DNA from 4 places in the Fictibacillus enclensis genome. Region 3 is predicted to be linked to each of the others. Evidence: riboswitches for the same ligand, from Rfam matches in the RefSeq annotation. Region 3 holds a riboswitch; each other region holds the start of a gene.
The links. Region 3 has a riboswitch for S-adenosylmethionine ahead of metK (methionine adenosyltransferase). Riboswitches for the same ligand answer to the same signal wherever they lie in the genome.
Positions count from the first base shown of each region.

Region 1: another riboswitch for S-adenosylmethionine. It lies ahead of metX (homoserine O-acetyltransferase MetX); the one in region 3 lies ahead of metK (methionine adenosyltransferase).
Region 2: another riboswitch for S-adenosylmethionine. It lies ahead of QNH15_RS05760 (homoserine dehydrogenase); the one in region 3 lies ahead of metK (methionine adenosyltransferase).
Region 4: another riboswitch for S-adenosylmethionine. It lies ahead of QNH15_RS16505 (methionine biosynthesis PLP-dependent protein); the one in region 3 lies ahead of metK (methionine adenosyltransferase).

Region 1 is NZ_CP126109.1:2,373,477-2,379,187, reverse strand. Features, by position in the region: gene fabL (enoyl-[acyl-carrier-protein] reductase FabL) at 156-908, shown strand; gene QNH15_RS12630 (MDR family MFS transporter) at 1,088-2,686, shown strand; gene metX (homoserine O-acetyltransferase MetX) at 2,726-3,808, opposite strand; SAM riboswitch class I at 3,896-4,006, opposite strand; gene QNH15_RS12620 (universal stress protein) at 4,171-4,659, shown strand; gene QNH15_RS12615 (cell wall hydrolase) at 4,692-5,306, opposite strand; gene QNH15_RS12610 (cysteine dioxygenase) at 5,520-5,711, shown strand, end outside.
Region 2 is NZ_CP126109.1:1,060,904-1,066,614, forward strand. Features, by position in the region: gene QNH15_RS05735 (ABC transporter substrate-binding protein) at 1-784, shown strand, start outside; gene QNH15_RS05740 (hypothetical protein) at 842-982, shown strand; gene QNH15_RS05745 (GNAT family N-acetyltransferase) at 1,062-1,511, shown strand; gene QNH15_RS05750 (HPr family phosphocarrier protein) at 1,687-1,938, shown strand; gene QNH15_RS05755 (hypothetical protein) at 2,034-2,222, shown strand; SAM riboswitch class I at 2,264-2,373, shown strand; SAM riboswitch class I at 2,469-2,576, shown strand; gene QNH15_RS05760 (homoserine dehydrogenase) at 2,674-3,909, shown strand; gene yjcZ (sporulation protein YjcZ) at 3,966-4,193, opposite strand; gene QNH15_RS05770 (glutathione peroxidase) at 4,377-4,859, opposite strand; gene QNH15_RS05775 (M14 family metallopeptidase) at 5,102-5,711, shown strand, end outside.
Region 3 is NZ_CP126109.1:3,429,789-3,435,499, forward strand. Features, by position in the region: gene QNH15_RS17965 (manganese catalase family protein) at 1-488, shown strand, start outside; gene QNH15_RS17970 (phosphatase PAP2 family protein) at 620-1,171, shown strand; gene metK (methionine adenosyltransferase) at 1,390-2,589, opposite strand; SAM riboswitch class I at 2,770-2,888, opposite strand; gene pckA (phosphoenolpyruvate carboxykinase (ATP)) at 3,161-4,744, shown strand; gene QNH15_RS17985 (MFS transporter) at 4,875-5,711, shown strand, end outside.
Region 4 is NZ_CP126109.1:3,127,683-3,133,393, forward strand. Features, by position in the region: gene metC (cystathionine beta-lyase) at 1-1,055, opposite strand, end outside; gene QNH15_RS16505 (methionine biosynthesis PLP-dependent protein) at 1,048-2,166, opposite strand; SAM riboswitch class I at 2,246-2,360, opposite strand; gene hxlB (6-phospho-3-hexuloisomerase) at 2,436-2,984, opposite strand; gene hxlA (3-hexulose-6-phosphate synthase) at 2,981-3,619, opposite strand; gene QNH15_RS16520 (MFS transporter) at 3,616-4,896, opposite strand; gene QNH15_RS16525 (hypothetical protein) at 4,948-5,711, opposite strand, start outside.

The sequences.
Region 1 (5,711 bases), 1.1 Mb from region 3:
TTTCATCCATATAAACTGTAAACACCTATTATATAGTATCTCTCTTCCCATGTCCTTTCAAATACCTGGTTTTCCCTCGCATTGACATTACCCTTGAATCTCTTTAGAATTTAGAATTAGTACCAAGTGCTAAATGACGTAAAGGACGTGTTTTTTTGAGTAAAAAAGTAGCTCTAGTCACAGGCGGAACAAGAGGCATCGGTAAGGCGATCGCATCAAAGTTTGCGGCTGAAGGATACAATCTTGTCTTGAATTTTATGAGAAAAAAGAAAGATGCTGAACAAACGAAGCAAGAATTTGAAGAAAAATACGGAATTACCGTTCATATTGTAAAAGCAAATGTAGGTGACCTGGAACAAATTAAAGCCTTGTTTACGGAAGTGGACCAAACATTTGGCCGTTTGGACGTCTTCATCAACAATGCGGCTTCCGGTGTCTTGCGCCCTCTTATGGAAATCGAAGAATCCCATTGGGACTGGACACAGGATATTAATGCAAAAGCATACCTGTTTGCTGCCCAGCAAGCAGCAAAACTGATGGAGAAAACGGGTTCAGGAGCCATCGTGGCCCTCTCCAGCCTTGGTTCCATCAGAGCCCTTCCAAATTACGTTGCTGTCGGGGTGTCCAAAGCCTCTGTTGAAGCAATCACCCGTTATTTGGCGGTAGAATTGGCTTCCATGAACATTGTGGTTAATGCCGTTTCCGGCGGTGCGGTTGATACAGATGCATTGAAGCATTTCCCCAACCGCGAGGAATTATTGGATGAAGCGAAACAAAAGAATCCAGCGGGCCGCATTGTTGAGCCGGCAGATCTTGCGGAAACCGTGTATTTTTTATGCACCCCTGCTGCAAGCATGATCAGGGGTCAGACCATTATTGTGGATGGCGGGCTGTCCCTTTTAGCGTAAAAAAGTATCAAAAACGCTCCTGTTACGAGGGGCGTTTTTCTTTTTAAAAAAAAGATTGACTGACCGGTCATTTCAGGAATATAATAGGAAAGTATTAATAATATAAGTTATGCATTCGCCCACTGACCAGTGGGTCATTTTTGTGATGCATTCATTTAATAAAAGATAGGAGACGCTATATGAACAATGAATTAACCCCCTCAATCAACCGTAATATGGTCCTCTTGGGCCTCGTTATTGGTATGTTTTTTAGTGCCATGGAACAAACTGTGGTCGGTACTGCTATGCCGACCATCATTGGTGAATTGAACGGTTTTTCCATATTCGCCTGGGTCACTACCGCTTACCTTATTACGTCCACCACTATTATTCCGATTGTAGGTAAGCTTTCCGACCTTTATGGACGCCGGTTGCTTTATTTGATTGGTACGGTCATTTTCGTCATTGGGTCCGCCCTTTGTGCGACCGCCAGCTCCATGGAAGAATTAATTATTTACCGTGGTATTCAAGGTCTTGGCGGCGGTATGATCATGCCGCTTTCCCAAACTATCATTGGTGATATTTTCACTGCCGAGCAGCGTGCAAAGTGGCAGGGTGTCTTCGGTGCCATTTTTGGTTTAAGCTCTGTCATTGGTCCATTCATTGGTGGATTCTTGGTGGATACCATCAGTTGGCACTGGATTTTCCTGATTAACGTGCCATTTGGCTTGTTATCCGCTATTTTAATCTTTATTGGAATGAAACACGAAATGGTTCGGCCAAAAAACGAAGTCAATATCGACTACTGGGGCATTATCACTCTGATCCCGGCTATCGTTCTGTTGTTGCTCGGCCTCACTTTTGGTGGAGATAAATTTGAATGGGGATCGCTCGAAAGTGCTTTAATCTTTGGTTCATCGATCCTGCTGATGATCGTTTTTGGGTTCGTGGAGAGAAAAGCAAAAGAACCTGTACTTGATCTGACTTTGTTCAAAAACCGTGTGTTTGCTGCAACGAATGCATTAGGCTTTTTGCTGGGGCTTGGAATGTTTGGTGCGATTATGTTCGTTCCAATGTTCATGCAGGGCATTTTGGGTGTAACACCTACACAGGCCGGATCAACCATGACGCCAATGATGATCTCCCTTATCCTTGCAAGTATCGTTGGGGGAAGACTTTTGTTGAAACTCCCATACCGGACTGTATTGACAGCAGGTATGCTGATTACAGCATTCGGATTTTACTTGATGAGCACAATGGGCGTGGAATCTAAAGAAATTACAGCTTATGCTTATATGATTATCATGGGATTCGGCATGGGTCTTGTTATGCCTACCCTTATGATTGCCATACAGAATGAATTTCCGAAAACGAAACTCGGTGCTGTTACATCGGCATCCACCTTCTTCCGTTCCATTGGCGGTACAATCGGCATTACTGTCTTGAACGTCGTTATGAACCACTCTCTGGAGACCAACATGAAAGATGTAGTAAAAGAACAGAGCAATCCGATGCTTCAAGGCATTTTCCAAAAACTTGCAGATAAAACAGATGCCTTGTTCAGCCTTCTAATTCATCCAGATATGCTTAAACTTCCGGGTTCAATTAAAGGTACGGTGATCCACTCCATTCAAACGGCTTGGAGCAGTTCGTTTACGACCGTCTTTATGACCGGCCTTATTTTCATCGGGGCAGGTATTATTGTTGCCCTTTCTGTAGGCAGCGGCCGTATTAAAAATGAACCTACGCAACAGGAAACAACGGTTCCTTTGGCGGATCAAGCTGCAGGAGAACTCTAAAACCAAAAGACATGAAGCTATTTTCGCTTCATGTCTTTTTTATTCGGAAAAAAAACCTTCCAGAAACGGGCCCCATTTTTCGAATTCTGTTAAAAATCCATCATGGCCAAAAATGGTATTCACTTCATGAAAGAGGGCCTTTTGGCTTTCTTCGTTCACGCTTTCTGTAAAAGTTTTCATCATCGCCGGCGGATATAACAGGTCCTCTGTAAATCCGAGACAGAGCATTTTTGCCCTGTATCCTTTGCTTGCTTGATGGATGCCTCCTCTTCCTCTGCCAATGTCATGGCTGTCCATCGCTTTCAGTAAGGTCAGGTAGCTGTTGGCATCAAACCGCTGGGACAGCTTTTGGGCCTGATAATGCAGGTAAGTCTCAACGGAAAACGAAGCTTCATCTGATATGGAATACCATTCTTCCGTTTGTTCCCGTTGAAACCGCTGATTAAATAACGTTCCCGAACGGTAGGTCAGCATTCCAATCATTCTGGCAATGCCAAGCCCTTTGGCAGGTGACACTTCTGATGAATAGTTCCCATTATTCCATTCCGGATCACTCACAATCGCCGTTCGCCCAATGGCATTGAAACCAATGGCATAATCGCTTAAGGCAGGTGTGACCGCAATGGGAATCAAACGGTCCATAAAATCAGGGTAGAGCAAGCCCCATTCCATAACCTGCATCCCGCCAAGCGATCCACCGATGACTGTGTCAAGGGAATGAATGTGAAGAACTTCAAGCAATCGTTTTTGAGCATTAACCATGTCTCGGATGGTAATGAGCGGAAAATCCCCGCGATATCTCTCCCCTGTCAAAGGGTTGATGGAAAGCGGTCCTGTCGTCCCTTCACAGCCGCCAAGAACGTTGGTCGTAATCACCTGGTATTTTTCTGAATCGATATATTGGCCTGGCCCAATGAGTCCTTCCCACCACCCAGGTCCAATTTCTGTCGTCATCGTATATTGATTTCCTGTAAGTGCATGGCACACCAAAATAGCCGGAGCATCAGCCGCTCCTTTGCGCTGATAGGCAATATGAACATCAGTTAATGTTTTGCCGGATTCCAGAACGAGATTCCCTATTTCTGCCACTTCATTTCCAATTGCTGCCTGTGCATTTGCCATCAGATATCCCTCCGATTTTATCAAACAAAAAACACCTCTCTTTTTAGATTCAGAGAGGTGCAATCATCCATTTTGGGGTTGTACCGTCTCTTATCTGTCAAAGTGTTTTACCTTTGCAGGATTTGGCACCAGTACAGAATAATCTCTGCAGGTTGCCGGGTATCATCGGGCCAGTCCCTCCACCACTCTTGATAAGAGTTTACTATTCGTTTTTATGAACAACTTTAATACGTTCAAAAATACAGCAGTCTTACAAATTTGTCAATTAAATTCCGAAAGTTTTTTATTGTTTGTCTTCGTGTTTGCCTTCCTCCTCCAGCGGGTAAAACTTAAGTATACTATATTCCAAAAGAGGTGAGGGTATGCCTTCTTACCAAAGAATCCTGGTTGGTGTTGACGGTTCCCGTTCATCGGAAGTGGCGTTTTACAGAGCGATTGAAGTGGCAAAAGAATATCGTGCCAAGTTGTATATCGTACACATAACTGAAGACCGCCTTCCGGCTGCTCCACTTGATGCCGGAGCCATTAATATTGAAATGGACAGAGATCGGATTGCAGCAGGAACACTTTTGGACGACTATGAAAAATTGGCCAGAAACCATGGACTAACACATGTAACCACTTTATCAAACTCAGGATCGCCCAAAATGGAAATTCTCTCATTTGCCTCCATGCATGAATCAGATTTGATTGTTTGTGGTGCAACAGGATTAAATGCGATGGAACGCATTTTTATCGGAAGTGTCTCACAGTATATTACGCGCCATGCCAATTGTGACGTACTGATCGCAAGAAACAGCCAAAAAATTACATCCTCAGGATTAAGCATCAAAAGTACGAGCCAACGATAAAAACCCCCGTCCGCGAATGACGGGGGCATGGATTATTTGCTGAATGTATGGTTTCCGATAACCGTACAAGCAGGTTTCGTATCGAGCCATCTGCTAACGGCTGTCTTTTTATTGTAAAAGAACAGAGCACCGTTCGTGTTATCATAACCAGATAAGGCCTTGTCTACAGCCTTTTCCGACTCGGGAGAAGGTTTCTTTAAATTGTTCTCCATAACCGGCTGAAATTGTCCTTTGTCGTAGATGACGTCATGAATGGAATCAGGAAAGCCGTCATCATCAACGCGGTTCAGGACAACAGAGGCCACCGCTACCTTTCCTTCAAAGCTTTCTCCCATTGCTTCTGCTTCAACAAGAGAAGCGAGCAATTTTTTATCTTCCGGCGTTGCTTTTATTTGTTCTGATGGAGCGTTTGTTTTTTCATGGCTTATTCCCTTTACTGGCTGCACCTTTAAATTTTGTCCCGGATAAATCAAATTGCCGGTAAGTCCATTCTCTTTTTTGATCTCCTGAAACGGCACATTATAGGATTGCCCCAGCTTCCAAAGAGTATCCCCTTCTTTAACGGTATGTGCACTGGCTCCTGTACCTCCAGCTATAGAAAGCCCAATGGCTGTGATTCCTGTGATGATACTCACCTTTTTAAACATGAATCGTTCCTCCTTGAGTCGTAAAATTTCGTCTGCGGTGAAAATGATGATTCTAGACAAAATGCGGACGTTTTTACCTATCGCAGTCCCTAGGAGGTAGGTTTCGGGTAATCATGTTATTTTGTGACCATTGACTCACAGATTGTCTTTTTACATGAACATATTGTCCCCCTCATAAACTAAAATAAAAAGCGATCAGAGAGGATGAAGAGCGTGACCCTTCTAGAACGTATTGAAATGCTTTTTGGTTCCATGCATAATCCCTCTTCCAGACAGCTTTTAACGGCCATTAAACAATTGGATGTCCGCCTCGAGGATGTAACCCCTTTCTTAAAAGAACCGGGCAATAAACCTTACGGAAGACAGATGTTTTATCAGAATGATCACATTGAAATTCTTGTTATG
Region 2 (5,711 bases), 2.4 Mb from region 3:
GGCTGAAACCAATGATCCGTTAAAGCTTGTGGCAGCCGGGCGTACGGACCTTGCATTGACCTACCAGCCGCAGGTTGTGCTTTCACGTGCCGAAAACATACCGGTGGTTTCTCTTGGAGCGATGGTGAGGCATCCGCTCAATCATCTGATGGTGCCAGAGAAAAGCAGCGTTCACACACCTAAAGATCTTGAAGGAAAGAATGTAGGTTATCCGTCTATTCCGATTAATGAAGCTATTGTTAAAACGATGGTAAAACATGACGGGGGAAATCCGGATAACGTAAAAATGACGGATATCGGATGGGATATCATTCCGGCGATGGCTTCTAAAAAAGTTGACGGCATCTCCGGTGGCTATATCAACCATGAACAAATTTTGCTGAAAAAAGAGGGGCACCCTGTCCGATCCATCGATCCAGTAAAATACGGAGTGCCTGATTATTATGAGCTGGTACTTGTTTCGAGTGAAGATGGATTGAAGAAAAACAGGAAGCTTTACCAAAAATTTTGGCGGGCTCTGTCAAAAGGACAAAAGGATGTACAAGAGCATCCGGAGAACGCGTTGAATATTTTATTTCAGCATGAAAACAAAGAGTTTCCCCTGGATCAAAAGGTAGAAAAGAAAAGCCTTCAAATTCTTCTGCCCTTGATGGACAGTGGCAGCAAACCCTTTGGGTATCAGGATCAAAAGTCGTGGAATAAGGTTTCAGAGTGGCTTTATGAGACAGATATGATCAAAAAGAAAATAGATACCCAAAAAGCCTATATTAATCTGGAAAAATAACAGAGTAGACTCCGCCTTGTTTGGTTATGTTAAGTACCAGGCAAGGAGGTGTCCGGCATGGCCAAAAATGAAAAAATCCGCAAGCAAAACGCGGAGCAGCGAAAAGGAAAGGCGGATATTCCGAAGGGAACGTTTGCTGATCCAATTGCCAATCAGGGTGATATCGCCGAAATCAAGAACAACAAGGACAGCCAATAACGAAGAACACGCCCTGATTTCAGGAGCGTGTTTTTTTTGATTTTGTTGTATGCTAGAAAGAAGAATAGGGGGTGCGGGAGTGCTGATATGGGAACAGAGCGGGCTGGAGAAAGCGATGGATGAACTAGAGATTATGAACCCCAATCCATTTTATAATGAGCTGTTTTACGGGAAAGGCAAAGTGGAGCCAAAAGATATTATGGAGGAACTTCTAGATATAAAGCCTCCCAGGTTTCGTTATGTGGTTAAAGAATACGGCAAAAACGCGGCCATTATTGAATACCTTTTACATAACCCGAAGGATGGCAAGCCGTGGCTGGGTTTCCTGATGGTTGCCAAAGCCTGTAAAAACCAGGGATTGGCAAAAAAGCTTTATACGGAATGCGAAAATGAGTTAAGAAAGATGAAGCACCCCGTATTGCGGCTCGGAATCTTAACGGGTAATGCTCCTGCGTTCAGCTTTTGGAGCAGAATGGGCTTCAGAGAAATCGAAATTAAAGAAAACGAGGAAAAAAATACATATTTTTGAAAAACAATTTTAACCCTTCTGATGCTCCTCCTTTTTTCCTAAACTGCCCATTATCCACATATTGATGGTCAGGCGTGCATATCTTCATTGGTATGAAAAAAAGTTAAACTGCCTTAATATGTGCTTAATCATTGCGGGTTAAAATGGCAGGGATAAGGAATAGGAGTGGAAAGGTATGAAGACATACTGCTTTTTGCAGGAAAAAATGAATTCCAGAACAATATCAAAGCTTGTTCATAAAGCGAACGAATTTGAAGAGTGTCAAATCTATTTCGAATTCGATAACTGCCAGATGAATGCCAAAAGCATGTTAAGCATGAGTAAACTCTCAGGCATGGCTGGCTTGTGCTGTATAACAGCGCAAGGACAGGATCAGCAGGATGCCCTTGAAGGAATACGTCAGATTTGTGCAGGAAAATTAGTGTAGCCTTATGTGCCTGAAAATTCCTGGAACAGTGGATTTTACCACACGGATTTTGTAAACTGGTGGTAACTCAATTTCGCTCGACAGGAGGATTTGTTATGAAAAACGTAATTCCTGGGACCGTTTTAATGGCTTTGGCCATCACTTTTACAGATTTTGCTTTTCATATCGCTGCGAGTGAAAGTTTCAGTGGAACGGTAATCACCAAATCCTTTATCATGGCTCTGGTGCCTTCACTGCTGATCATGTTTTATCTTGAACGGAAAAATAGGTCCAGGAGCGGTTGACGCTCTTCTTCCTCCATGATAAAGTAAGACTAATTTAAAAAAGCTTATCCAGAGCGGTGGAGGGAAAGGCCCGATGAAACCCGGCAACCTTCAGGCAGATTGTCTGAAAAGGTGCCAAGTCCTTCAAAGGTACAACTTTGAGCGATAAGAGATGAAACCGGAATGTAACTCTCTTATCATCGATAAGGGAGTTTTTTAGTACTAAAAAAGTCATTTGCTACATAACATGTTTCAATCTCATATGTACTCTTATCCAGAGCGGCGGAGGGAAAGGCCCTATGAAGCCCGGCAACCTTCAGGCATATTGCCTGAAAAGGTGCTACTACCTGCAGGAGAAATCCTGGATGATAAGAGGAGGCCGGACGCCCTCTTCTTAGGAAGGGGGCTTTTTTCATTTCGGAGCTATTCTCGAGAGGTAAGCTTATCCAATCAAACAAAGGGAGAGATATCATTGAGTGAAATTAAAATTGCATTGCTGGGACTGGGAACTGTGGGAACCGGGGTATATTCCTCATTGTTAAAAAGAAAACCTGATATTGAACAGTTGCTGGGAAAAAAGATTCGTCTGTCAGGAATATTGATTAAAAATCCGGCAAAACCGAGGTCCGACTTTCAGAAAGCGCCATTATACTCAGAGTTTGAAAAAATTCTGGGTAAGGAGGCGCCGGATGTGGTCATTGAAGCCATCGGGGGAATTGAACCGGCCAAAACGTACATTACCCGGTCACTGGAAGCAGGGTGCCATGTAATTTCCGCCAACAAAGACCTGATTGCCCGTCATGGGGAAGAGCTAACAAGCCTTGCGAAAGCAAGAGGAGCACGCTTTGTATATGAAGCAAGTGTAGGCGGCGGCATCCCGGTGTTAAGGACACTGAGGGAGCTTTTGCGAATCAATAAAGTACAGCACGTGGAGGGAATATTGAATGGAACGTCCAATTTTATTCTCTCGCACATGAGAACAACTGGATCTACGTTTCCGGAAGCTCTGGAACTCGCCCAGCAAAAGGGGTATGCAGAACCTGACCCGACGAATGATATTGAAGGGCTGGATGCTTTTTATAAAGCCATGGTGCTGAGTAAGTGGATTTATGGTGAACAGCCTATATGGGAGGAAGCCGAGGTAAAGGGAATTGGAAATGTGCGTCTTGAGGAAATACAGCTCGCAGAACAGCTTGGACTTCGCCTAAAACATCTGGTGCTCCTGGATGACAGTCTCGAGCTGAAGGTGAAACCGGTGTTGGTAGACAGTGAACACCCGCTTTATGGAGTGGAAGGAGTGGACAATGCCGTCCGCATTCAGACGGATCTTCTTGGCTGTTTAACCTTACAGGGACCCGGTGCCGGGGCTGAAGCAACAGCAAGTGCCATCGTCGAAGATTTTTTATCCCTGTATGAGACGGGCAGTGTTTATCAGGACAAACCGACAGTCTCAGAAGTCGTTCAAAGAAAACAGGCCAAAGAGGGAACGACCTATCTTCTGATTGGTGAAAAAGAGCACATTTCGGGAGAAACAATTTCTGCACTGCAGCTTCAAGGAGCAGTACTCGATACGGTTTCTCTGCCGGAAGCCTCCCTCATTGCATTCCTTTACGCTGGAGACTTGCCTGTAAGTCCTTTGCCGTTTACGAGCATTTATCCTGTGAGACTCTCGGCTGCAAGCGAGGTTGCAGAGGAAGTTCTATTATAAAAAAATAAAAAGATCCAGGCGGACAACCGCCTGGATCTTTTTTGCTGCTTGAACGATTAGCAGCTGCTGCTGCTTTCACAGCCGCCGTGGCCGTGACCGGCCCAGCATGAACAGCCGATGATGATCAAGAGGATGAACAATACGATGATGATCGCAAATCCTCTTCCGCCTCCATAACCGTAACCGCCGTAACCGCCGCCATAACCGTAACCGCCGCCGCATCCGCCGCCATAACCATACCCATAAGAAGCCGTTGACACAGGTACGTTTAACGGAGCGTTCATTGGTGCATTAATCGGTGAGTTTGCATACATTTAAAATTCCTCCTTTAATATCCAATTCCAACATTCTCGATACAGTATATGTAGGAGGCATCACTCGGTCTGGACGTTTGCCTTGTTGGCAAGCCTAATTACCGTGCAATGAAAAACGCACGCTTTAGGGGAAACCAAAAGCGTGCGTGCTGATTACTGCGCGAGCAGTGCTTCTATTTCTTTTTTCATATCCTTCGGTGAGGTTTGAGGAGAATGGCGGGATACGACTGCTCCTTGTTTGTTCACCAGGAATTTGGTGAAGTTCCATTTAATTGCCTTTGATCCTAAAATCCCGGGTGCTTCACTGGTTAAGTAGGTAAAGAGAGGGTGTGCATGATCGCCTTTTACATCCACCTTGGCAAACATCGGGAAGGCCACTCCGTAATTCAACTGGCAAAATTCCTGGATTTCCTCTTCATTTCCAGGTTCCTGGCCAGCAAACTGGTTGCATGGGAACCCCAGGATCTCAAGACCCTGATCTTTGAATTCATCGTAAAGCGCCTGAAGTTCCTTATATTGCGGAGTAAATCCGCACTTACTGGCTGTATTGACGATAAGCAATACCTTACCTTCATACTCCTGAAGTGATTTTTCCTCGCCCATGATTGTCTTCGCATGATATTCGTAAACAGACATAGCATCCTCCCATATGTACGTATTAACATTCATAGTAATAGTTTAGTAGTTTTATGGCCGAAAAGAAAATAAAACGCTTTCTTTTTCAGGGACTAATAGCATGGGACCAGGGTTGCTATTTAGTTACATGGAATCATTTTATGGTCAACAAACAATAAAAGACAAAATATTCCTTCAATTCACCTTATACTGTAACTAACTTACATATTTTGCATAACAGTCGATTATTGGAGGCGATAAAATTGAAAAGTCGAAAGACAAAGAAAAAGCTCATAGCTGTGTCGATGGCTGCTGCCATTCTGCTGCCTTTGCCGCTAGCTTCCGTCCATGCGGCCAGCCCTTCCACAACGGCAAAGAATGAAGCCATGCTGGTAAAAATCCATCTGAAGAACCGTGCGGACCTGGACAAACTACTAAGCTATGGAATGGATCTTACGGAAAACCTTGACCAGCATGCAGGCCAGGGAATGGAAGCTGACGCTATCCTGACCAAAGAAGAGATGGAAATTTTGCAATTAAGAGGGTACAAGACGGATGTTATTTCCACCCAGCATGAAATTCAAACCTTGAGGCAGGAGCGCCAATTTACGGTACAGCAGGAAAAAGACCTGGCAGCAGCCAAGGACAAGGTTACCATTTTACGAGCCAACTATTTTACAAGCCAGGGCGGCAAATTCCTGTATGTCGAGGCGAAGACGGATGCAGGCTCTCTCAACTCAACCGTACTTACCGCAACATGGGACAAAGGAAAGAATACAGCACCTGGATCAGGTGGAACAGCAGCGCTTGAACGAATAGAGGACGCGGATGTTTATATGTATCATTCCATGCTGCTTCCAGTGGATACCCGTC
Region 3 (5,711 bases):
AATACGGCGGAGCCGATGGAGAGCTTGCGGCGGCTCTGCGTTACTTGAATCAGCGGTACAGCATTCCCGATAAGGTCATCGGGCTGTTGACCGATATAGGCACAGAAGAATTTGCTCACCTTGAAATGATTGCCACAATGGTTGTAAAACTTACCAAAGACGCCACGCCTCAACAGATGCGTGACGCCGGACTGGATGCCCATTATGCGAACCATGACAGTGCTCTTTTTTATCATAATGCAGCAGGTGTTCCATGGACCGCCTCTTACATTCAGGCCAAAGGAGATCCGATTGCAGACCTTTATGAAGACATAGCAGCTGAAGAAAAGGCGCGCGCCACCTATCAGTGGCTGATTGACATGTCGGACGATCCGGATCTCAATGACGGTCTCCGTTTCTTGAGGGAACGTGAAATTATCCATTCCATGAGGTTCCGGGAGGCTGTGGAAATTCTGAAAGAAGAACGCGACCGAAAAACCGTTTTTTGACAGTCATTCTTAAAACCGCTGATTCATCAGTGGTTTTTTATTTTTACAAACTCTTCATACTTCCTTAAAACTGGGACAAACATCCACTTGTATGCTTAAGGAGAAATCAGCATTAAGACAGGAGGATGTTTATGGCGAGAGTGACCGGGTGGATTTATGAAAAAGAATGCAGGTTATTCAAATGGGTAAACAGCAGGCTGCAGCATCGTTTGTTGGACAAGTACTTTAACGCCATTACCCACTTTGGAGGTGCAACTGCCACGATCATTACCACTCTTCTCGTACTGCTCTTCGCACCTGATAATGCAAGAATATTTGCTGCCGCAGGTTTCCTGTCTCTCGTACTCAGCCATATCCCTGTGGCCATCTCCAAGAAATGCTATCCCCGCAAGCGCCCATACCTCATGATACCGGGTACAAAAACCTTCAGTCATCCGCTGAAAGACCATTCCTTTCCGTCCGGGCATACAACAGCGGTCTTCTCTGTCATTATCCCGTTGTCCCTGATCCACCCCGGTCTGCTCTGGATTCTTGTTCCGCTGGGCTTCTCTGTCGGAATCTCCCGGATGTACCTTGGCTTGCATTATCCCACAGATGTCCTCGCAGGCATGATGCTGGGAATCAGTTCAGGAATCTTTTCCGTTTTCTTGGTTAATTCTTATCTCGTTACCAACCATTTATAATGTTCAGGAGGGGTTACATGAAAAAAGCGCTACAGGAACACGATTTGATGATTGTAAAAGAAATAAATCCCACTTTCCAGTCAGGATTCAATCTGCCAACAATCCTCAAATTTCCTGTATTCATAAAATCTCTGGAGCATAAACCTCCTGATCTGCCGCTCAAAAAAATAAAGCCGGCCCTTCCAGTGGGAATCCCAATGGAAGACCGGCTTTTTTATTTATGCGTTTGCTTGTTCTTTAAGTGCTTCTGCTTTATCTGTTTTTTCCCAAGGAAGCTCAACGTCAGTACGGCCGAAATGTCCATAAGCAGCTGTCTGCTTGTAAATCGGACGGCGAAGATCGAGCATTTTGATGATTCCTGCCGGGCGAAGGTCAAAGTTCTTGCGCACAAGATCAACCAATACCTCTTCAGAAACTTTTCCTGTTTCAAACGTGTTTACAGCAATGGATACAGGCTGAGCTACACCAATAGCGTAGGCAAGCTGAACTTCAACTTTGTCAGCAAGACCGGATGCAACAATGTTTTTCGCAACATAACGTGCTGCATATGCTGCAGAACGGTCTACTTTGGTCGCGTCTTTCCCAGAGAATGCCCCGCCACCGTGACGGGCATATCCGCCATACGTATCAACAATAATCTTACGGCCAGTCAAACCGGCGTCCCCTTGTGGTCCGCCAATTACAAAACGGCCTGTCGGGTTGATGAAGTACTTTGTATTTTCGTCAATCAATTCTGCAGGTACAACAGGCTTGATTACTTGTTCTTTAATATCCGCCTGGATTTGTTCAAGTGTAATTTCAGGGTGATGCTGAGTTGAAATGACAATCGTATCAATACGAACCGGCTTGTCATCCTCATCATATTCAACCGTTACTTGAGTTTTACCATCTGGACGAAGGTATGGCACTTCTTCCGTTTTGCGCACTTCAGCCAGTCGGCGGGACAAGCGGTGTGCCAATGAAATCGGAAGCGGCATGAGTTCAGGTGTTTCGTTGTTGGCATAGCCAAACATAAGACCCTGGTCACCAGCACCGATTGCTTCAATTTCTTCATCCGTCATCGAACCTTCACGAGCTTCAAGCGCCTGGTCAACCCCCATCGCGATATCAGCAGACTGCTCATCGATGGATGTCAGAACCGCACATGTTTCAGAGTCAAAACCATACTTCGCGCGGTCGTAACCGATTTCTTTGATGGTTTCCCGAACCACTTTCGGAATATCAACATATGTGGATGTAGTAATTTCTCCTGCAACCAGCACAAGTCCGGTTGTTACGGAAGTTTCACAAGCTACACGGGCATTTGGATCGTTAGCCAGGATTTCATCCAGGATCGCATCGGAAATTTGGTCACAAATTTTGTCCGGATGCCCTTCTGTAACTGATTCAGATGTAAAAAGACGACGACTTTTAGACAATTGAGATCCTCCTTCTCTATTTAACGCATAGAGCAATATTTTTCTAAGATACGGTACTCATTCCTATATGGATACTTTGTTTTTGTAAAATATTCAGGTTCAAACCATTTTGAGACATAAAAAAAGCCTTTCCCTAAATCATCATACACGAGGGAAAAGGTCTTATGTCTACGCCTTCACCTCTTATTTTCAAGGCTTGTTCACCTTGCAGGTTAGCACCTTTTCACTTCATTTTTTGGCACGAAGTGTCGGTTGCTGGGTTTCATAGGGCCTGTCCCTCCACCTACTCGGAATAAGAGTAGCCGTTCCCGAAATATAATAGCGCAGTTCGACAAACCTGTCAACTTGAAATGGCACCCCTTCTTCATCCAGATAGGAATTTTCAGCGTCACTATGCCTGATAATAATGTTTGCCAGAGCTGATCAGAGGATAATGCCTGATTTTCGAACCAAATCGTAAAATGTTAAATAAAATAGTATACATTATTTATTTTAATGTGCTATACTAATTTCGAATTTAGTCATGTTGACGGTGATTAATATATTTCTTTAAAAGGACGGTTTTGCGAACATGAATACGGTTGATTCAACGACGACTTTAGATGATATTCTAAACAGCGCAGCTACTCATGAAAATCTCCCAGTACCTATGCTTGTTGAAAAAGCACTGCTCCGCAACGAAGCCATTTTATCTTCGACAGGTGCTCTCAGAGCCACAACTGGAAAATACACTGGACGCTCTCCAGAAGACAAGTTTATCGTGGACGAAGCCAGTTCAAGCGGAAAAATAGACTGGGGCAAAATCAATAAGCCTTTTAATGAAGAAAAGTTTGATAAGCTTTACAAAAAAGTACTTCATTACTTAGGCCAGCAAGAAGAACTTTTTGTGTTTAAAGGCTTTGCTGGCGCTGATCATGCTTATCGCCTACCCATTCAGGTCGTGAACGAATTCGCCTGGCATAATCTGTTCGCCCGGCAAATGTTTATCCGCCCTACAGCTGAAGAGCTAAAGGGACTGGATGCAGAATTTACCGTGGTCTCCGCTCCCGGGTTCCAGGCTGATCCTGAGGTAGACGGCACAAATTCAGAAACTTTCATTATTATATCATTTGAGAGAAGGATTGTTTTGATCGGCGGCACAGAATATGCCGGTGAAATCAAAAAATCAATCTTTTCAGTTATGAACTATATCCTTCCCGAAAAAGGGATACTTTCCATGCACTGCTCGGCAAATGTCGGACAGGAAGGCGATGTCGCCCTTTTCTTCGGCTTATCCGGAACCGGTAAAACGACGCTTTCCGCTGATCCTCACCGCTCCCTGATCGGAGATGATGAACACGGCTGGGCCAATACAGGCGTCTTTAATATCGAAGGCGGATGCTATGCCAAAACCATCAACCTCTCTCAGGAAAAAGAGCCGCAAATCTGGGATGCTATCCGATTTGGAAGCGTTCTCGAAAACGTCGTCCTGGATGATTTGACACGTGAAGGAAACTATGATGACGGCTCATTGACCGAAAATACAAGAGCAGCTTATCCGATCCAGGCGATTCCAAACATCATACAGCCAAGTGTTGCCGGACACCCGAACACCATCATATTTCTGACAGCTGATGCATTCGGAGTATTGCCTCCGATCAGTAAACTGACGAAGGAACAGGCAATGTACCACTTCCTGTCCGGTTACACAAGTAAGCTTGCTGGCACAGAGCGTGGAATTACGTCTCCTCAGGCCACCTTCTCCACTTGCTTTGGTGCTCCATTCCTGCCGCTTGAGGCAACGGTTTATGCAGAAATGCTCGGCGAAAAAATCGATCACCATGAAGTAGAAGTTTACCTTGTGAACACCGGCTGGTCCGGAGGGGCATACGGCGCAGGTAAGCGCATGAACCTTTCCTATACAAGAGCCATGGTCCAGGCAGCGCTTCAGGGTGAGTTAAAATCTGTGGAAACGGTAACCGACCCGATCTTTGGATTAAACATCCCGATTCACTGCCCAGGTGTTCCTGATCAGGTGCTCCAGCCAAAGAAAACATGGAGCAACCCGGAAGAATATGACCTGAAAGCCAAAGAGCTTGCTGCTCAGTTCAATGATAATTTTTCAAAGTTCAATAATGTTCCTGCTGAAATTAAAGGTGCAGGCCCGCTCGTCTAATAAGAATATATCTGATTGTACCGCTTCCTTTAAGGGAGCGGTTTTTATTTTCCATAAAAAGGTTGCAAGCGACACAAGTGTCGCTTATAATAACGACAAAGGTGTCATTTTGTAAAAGGGAGTGTTTTACATGAAAAAGAATGCTCTATTACGTAACCGCTCGTACCTGTATTTAATGTCCGCACAGGTCGTTTCCAACCTCGGTGACTGGTTAAGCCTCATGGCCATCTTTTCGTTAATGGCCTTCAAATGGGATGTCTCACCTCTTGAAATATCCTTTGTCGTCATCTGTCTGGGTCTTCCCATGACGGTGCTCGGTCCTGTATCCGGTGTAATTGCAGACCGCATGAATCGTAAAGTCATTATGGTGGTTTCTGACCTATTTCGTTGTGTCATTATACTTGGTTTAATTGTTGCCAACGTTCCATGGCATATCTACGTTCTCCTGCTTCTTCTTGGCACCTTCTCTTCTCTTTTTACACCAGCGAAAAGTGGGATGCTCAAAGAAATTGTCAATGATGAAGAGATGCAGCAAGCGGCCTCGATCAGTTCCGTGATACAGGACGGGGCGAAGATTATCGGACCCGCCATCAGTGGTGTTTTGGTGACCGCCGCGGGCCTGGATAGTGTGTTTCTCCTCGACTCCATGAGCTTTCTGCTGTCTGCCTTACTGCTTTTTATGCTTCCAAAAACCCGCACTTTTGGAAGCAAGGAAAAGCCAGAACATCCATCCATAATTTCCGATTTAAAAGAGGGATTTCTATACATTAAAAAAGTGCCGTTTATCCTGTATGGAACAGGCATCATGTTTGTTTCCATGCTTATTCTGCAGATGGCGGACGCACAGTTTTCCGTGTTGATTCGCTTGTTGAAGGAAGGCAGTCCTGCTCTGGTCGGACTGGTTGTCACATGTTCAGGAACCGGATTTCTTGTTTCCGGCCTATGCCTGGCCAAATGGAAGGTGCGC
Region 4 (5,711 bases), 300 kb from region 3:
CTTTCGGCTTCCGGCATAGCGGCATGTGACATTTTTGCCGGATAGGATAAAATCGATTCCACCGCTCCGAGGCTCACCGCCAAAACAGGGATCTGAAGATGGGAAGTAAACGGCCGGACCAGCTGTTCGCTTTCCAGTTCAAATGAGAAGACAGCACCTGGCCCCTCCGCCTGGCTCCGCTGTACAAAGTATCCTGAATGCTCCTTTAAGCCAGGGTAATGTACCTTTTTAATCAGCGGGTGTCCGTTTAAATAGTCTGCGAGTTTCCCAGCCGCTTCTACAGAATGACGGAGGCGTACGTATAATGTTTTCAGTCCCCTCATTAATAGCCAGCAATCCTGGACACCCAGCACGGCACCAAACGAGTTCTGCAAAAAGTAAAGGCGATCAGCCAACTCTTCATCTTTCACCACGGCCAGACCTGCCACCACATCACTATGCCCGGCAAGGAATTTGGTTGCACTGTGAAGAACAATATCCGCTCCAAGCGACAACGGCTGCTGAAGAGCCGGTGTTAAAAAGGTATTGTCTACAAAGGTTAGTGCACCTTTCTCCTTCGCCAGCTCGCTCACTGCCCGAATATCGGTCACTTTTAAAAGCGGATTGGAAGGCGTTTCAATATAAAAGGCTTTTGTATTGGGCTGGATTGCCTGTTCTACGGCATCAAGGTCAGTCATATCGACAAAAGTGTGGGTAATCCCCAGTCGTGAAAGCACCTGTGTGACCATTCGATACGTACCGCCATACACATCCTCTGATATGATCATATGATCTCCTTGGGATAAAAGAAGAAATGACGTGGAGATCGCTGCCATGCCCGATGCAAAGGCAAAGCCTCTGCATCCGCCTTCGAGCTCAGCGATTTGCTGTTCGAGTGCTTCTCTTGTCGGATTGGCAGACCGTGCATAATCATATTTTCCAAATTGATCAATATCCTCTTGATGGAACGTGGAGGACAGATGCATGGGCACACTCACCGCGCCGGTAGCCGGATCGGTTTTATGTTTATGATGCAGCAATTTGGTTTGAAAGGTATGACAGTTATGGTCACTCATAAATTACAGCCTCCTTCTGGACAATGTCCAGCGCTTGTTTTAAGTCGTTAATCAAATCATTTTCGTCTTCAATACCAACAGATAAACGCAAAAGCCGGTTGCAAACTCCGCGTGCTGTACGTATTTCTTCAGGAATGTCCGCATGTGTTTGGGTCGCGGGATACGTTACCAGACTTTCAACCCCGCCCAGGCTTTCGGCAAAGGTTATCAGATTTACAGACTTCAAAAAACGGGGGACCCATTCCTCTTTTTTCAGCCGGAAAGAGATCATGCCTCCCCTTCCCGGATAAAGGACGTCATCTACACCTTCATGATTCTGCAGGAATTGAATCAACACCTTAGCGTTTTCTTCATGTTTTTTCATTCGAAGGGCCAATGTTTTCATTCCGCGCATCAAAAGCCAGGCATCAAACGGGCTTAACACGGCACCTGAGGCATTGTGATGGTACGAGAGCTCCTGGCACAATTCCTCGCCTTTGGCCGCAATCAGACCTGCGAGCACATCATTGTGTCCTCCGAGGTATTTCGTTGCACTGTGGATTACAATATCCGCTCCGAGCTCGATCGGCCTTTGCAGCAAAGGGGTATAAAAGGTATTATCAACGATAACGAGCAACCCATGTTTCTTGGCGAGACGTGCAACAGCTTCAATATCACATACCTCCATGAGCGGGTTGGTCGGCGTTTCTAAAAAGATGGCTTTTGTTTTTTCAGTGATCACCTGTTCAATTTCGGCTACGTCTGCCGTGTTTACATAGTTACTGGACAATCCCCATTTTTTGTATCCTTCTTCGAGCAGGCGGTAGGTACCGCCATACAAATCACTGGATACAATCCATTCATCACCTGATTGAAAGAGGGAGAGGATGGCCGCAATGGCCGCCATCCCCGAGCTACAGGCAAACCCGGCGTCTGCTCCTTCCAGATCGGCGATCGCTTTTTCAAGCACTTCACGTGTCGGATTGCCTGTTCGAATATAATCGTAACCACTTGATTCTCCAATTCCGGTATGGCGGTATGCTGTAGAAAAATAAACGGGCGGATTAACCGTTCCCGTGCGGTCTTCACTTCGGTTTCCAATTTGAGCTAATTTTGTTTCTGTTTTATACATGGCAGCCTCCTAAGTCAAAAGAAAAAATAAAAAAGCCTTCTTAAGAAGAAGACTTTTGAATACCATCAAATTGTCGTTCTCCTTATCTCCCAAGTTCGTCATCGAACTTGCTGGACTTAGCACCTTTTCAGCAGAAATCACTGAAGGTTGCTGAGGTTTCATCGGGCCATTCCCTCTACCTCTCTTGATAAGAAAATCTAATCCGTATCAAATTGTAGTTCCTAGTGTACCGCAATTATCTGAATGTTTCAAGCTTTCTTTTTATATTTTTATTCCGTGTTGCTGTGCCTGGACAGAACTTCCTCATGGCTGAGCGTTTTCTGTGTGCTGCTCCTCAGACATACCGCATCGCAAAACACATGAAGACACTGATCAAAAAGGGAGCTGAGTGGCTGTATGCTTTTGGCTTCATTCTCTCCCCTTTTCTTTGTAGCTGCCGGAAGGACAAAACATGTATCAGCCACTTGTGCCAGAGCAGAATCTCCATTTGCTGTAATGCATACTACTTTGGAGCCTGCCGACCTTGACCGTTCCGCCTGATGGATGACGGATTGTGTGGATCCGGAACCCGAAATGGCGATAAGACAATCCCCCTCGGCTACCGAGGGAGTTACCGTCTCACCAATGACAAAGACGTTATAGCCCAGGTGCATCAGGCGCATGGCAAATGCTTTTGCCATAAACCCCGACCTTCCCTCGCCAGCCACAAAGATTCTCGTTGTATTTTGGAGTTCTGAATAAAAACGCTCAATCTCTTCTTCTCCAATTTTCTCAATAACTCCCTGCATCTCTTTTACAATCACATTCAGTTCGTTCATACATTTTCTCCTGTCCGAATCGTTTTCCAAGCTGTATACATCTGTTTGGCTGCTTCCTGGATATTCGCAGCTTTCGTAATGGCGGACCCGACAACAATGATCTCCGGATTTTTTTCGGCAGCCATTGGGAGAGTGGATAAAGCAATTCCCCCTGCAAGGGCCAGTCGGTCAACAGGAAGCCTTTCTTTGTTCTGTTTCTCCATCGTTTTGTTGTCTGACTCCTGTTCATCTTTGCTTACATGTTCGCAAAATACGGCAGATGTATAGCTTAGCAGCCGTTGCATTTGCTCAGATGAAACATTTAGCAGATCAATCATCACTTCTTTTCCATTTTCCTCGGCAACCTTCAAACAGGTTTCAATCGTTACGAGGGGAGCCGCCCCCATGACAGTTGCCATGTCTGCTCCTGCGTCAAAGGCTATGGAAAATTCATAGGCTGCATTATCAAAGGTCTTCATATCTGCCAGCACTGGTTTTAACGGAAACTTTTTTTTAATCTCAGAAATGCTCTCAACACCATATTCCTTAATTAATGAAGTACCGACTTCGATAAGATCAACATATTGCTCTGCCTCTTTTGCCGTTTCAATTGCCTCAGAAATCGTCATCCGGTCCAGGGCCAGCTGAATCTTCATTGAGAAACAACCTCCATTCTCTTTTTCGCTTCTTTTGCAGCCGGAGCTTTAACAGCCATTGTAAGCAATACGGATACAAAAAGCGCGGATGCCATGAATACGAAGGAAGCTGACGGCCCTCCGGTAACGCCGTTTAAATATCCAACAATGTAGGATCCAACAAAAGAACCGAGCGCCCCCATGCTGTTGATGAGCGCCATCGCTCCCCCAGCCACGTTTCGCGGAAGGATTTCAGGAATGATCGCAAAAAACGGTCCGTATGGTGCGTACATGGCTCCGCCAGCTATGACAAGAAGTGTATACGAAAGCCAGAAATTGCTGGAACCGATCAAATAAGAGCCAAAAAAGGCAATGGAACCGATCAGCAGTGATATCCATACAAATGTTTTACGGTTCAGTGTTTTATCCGAGTAATAGGATAGGACAAGCATGCCGACCACAGCCACAACGTAAGGAACCGAAGAAAGCCAGCCTGTTGAAACAATGTCCAGGTTCGACGCTTTTTTAATAATGGACGGAAGCCACATAACAAATCCATATACCCCTATGCTCCAGGCAAAATATTGAAGGCTCAGCAGAATCACGGCTTTGGATTTAAACGCTTCCCGATAATTCTTGACTGGCTTCAATGTAGATTGTTCTTTGTTAAACTCATTCTCGATACCCTGCTTTTCCTTATCGGTAAGCCATGATGCATTTTTTGGACGGTCTTTGACCAGCTTCAGCCAGATAAATGCCCATAATACGGCTGGAACACCTTCCAAAATAAACATCCATCTCCAACTGAACGAGTTTAATAGATAACCCGATAAAACAGACATCCATAATACGGTGGCTGGATTACCGAGGATTAAGAATGTATTTGCTCGTGACCGTTCTTCCTTTAAAAACCAATGACTCAAAAATACTAGCATGGCTGGCATAACAGCGCTTTCAACTACTCCTAAAAGAAAACGTATAGGATACAGCCAAGCCACATTGGTTGCCATGCCTGTTGCTGTCGCAAGGCCGCCCCATAGAATCAGGCTCCAAAAGATCAGCTTTTTGGCACTATGCTTTTCTGCATAGTGAGCACCCGGAACCTGGAAGAAAAAGTACCCGAGAAAAAAGAGAGATGCCAAAAAAGAAGAAACTCCCGCTGTAATGTTCAGTTCATCTCCCATGCCCCCTGCTACACCGAACCCATAATTTGCCCGGTCCAGATAGGCGAGACTGTACGTAATAAAAGCTAAAGGAATCAAACGGCGAAACCGTTTTTTTGAAGCTATAGAATCCATCATCGTTAAACCGCTCCTTTTTCTATCATTTTTTAAAACTTCATGTACATTCTATTTCACTTGCTCCTGCCAGCTTTTCACCCTCTCTTTTCGCAGATTTGCTACATGCTGAGATGCATTTATGACTTTCACGGGATACTCGATCGCCAAGGGAACTTCTTCAGGAATCTGCCCAATGATCCCATCGATCTCATCATGAAGCTCAGGAAAAACCGGGACTGTTCTCCAACTTCCTTTGTCATCGACTACGTGTTTGATGTGAACGTATCGAATAAATGTTTTCAACCGTTCATACATAGCCAACGGATCCTCTCCCAAATACTTTGGATTGCCCACATCAAAGGTAAATCCGGCAGGAACCTCTTGTGCACGGCAGTCCAGAAAAAAAGTCTCCAGAAGATCTGTTCGTCCGCCACAACTGGTCTGATCATTTTCGATGGTAAAAATCATTTTTGGAAACTGCAGCAAAAGACGCTTTACATGGGAAAGTTCCTCCTTCATTCCGCAATAGTGGCCAAGAGGTATTTTCAACAGCCATGCCCCTACGGCTTCCGCCTCCTGAAGAAGACAGAATAGGGAATCGATATTCAGCTTTCCGTTTTCATCAAACATCGGCTGGGGCGAGGAAAAAACAACTTCCAGATTCAGTTCCTTTAACCTTACTCCTGCATCATTCAATGAGATCCCGGAAGAAAGCAACTCCCGGCGAACCTCTATGCCATCCGCCTTTGCCTCTGCCAAGCACAGTGCAATCTCTTCAAACTCCCGCGCATTCAACTCCGTATTTCCGAATGCGTTTTGTGTACAATAAATGT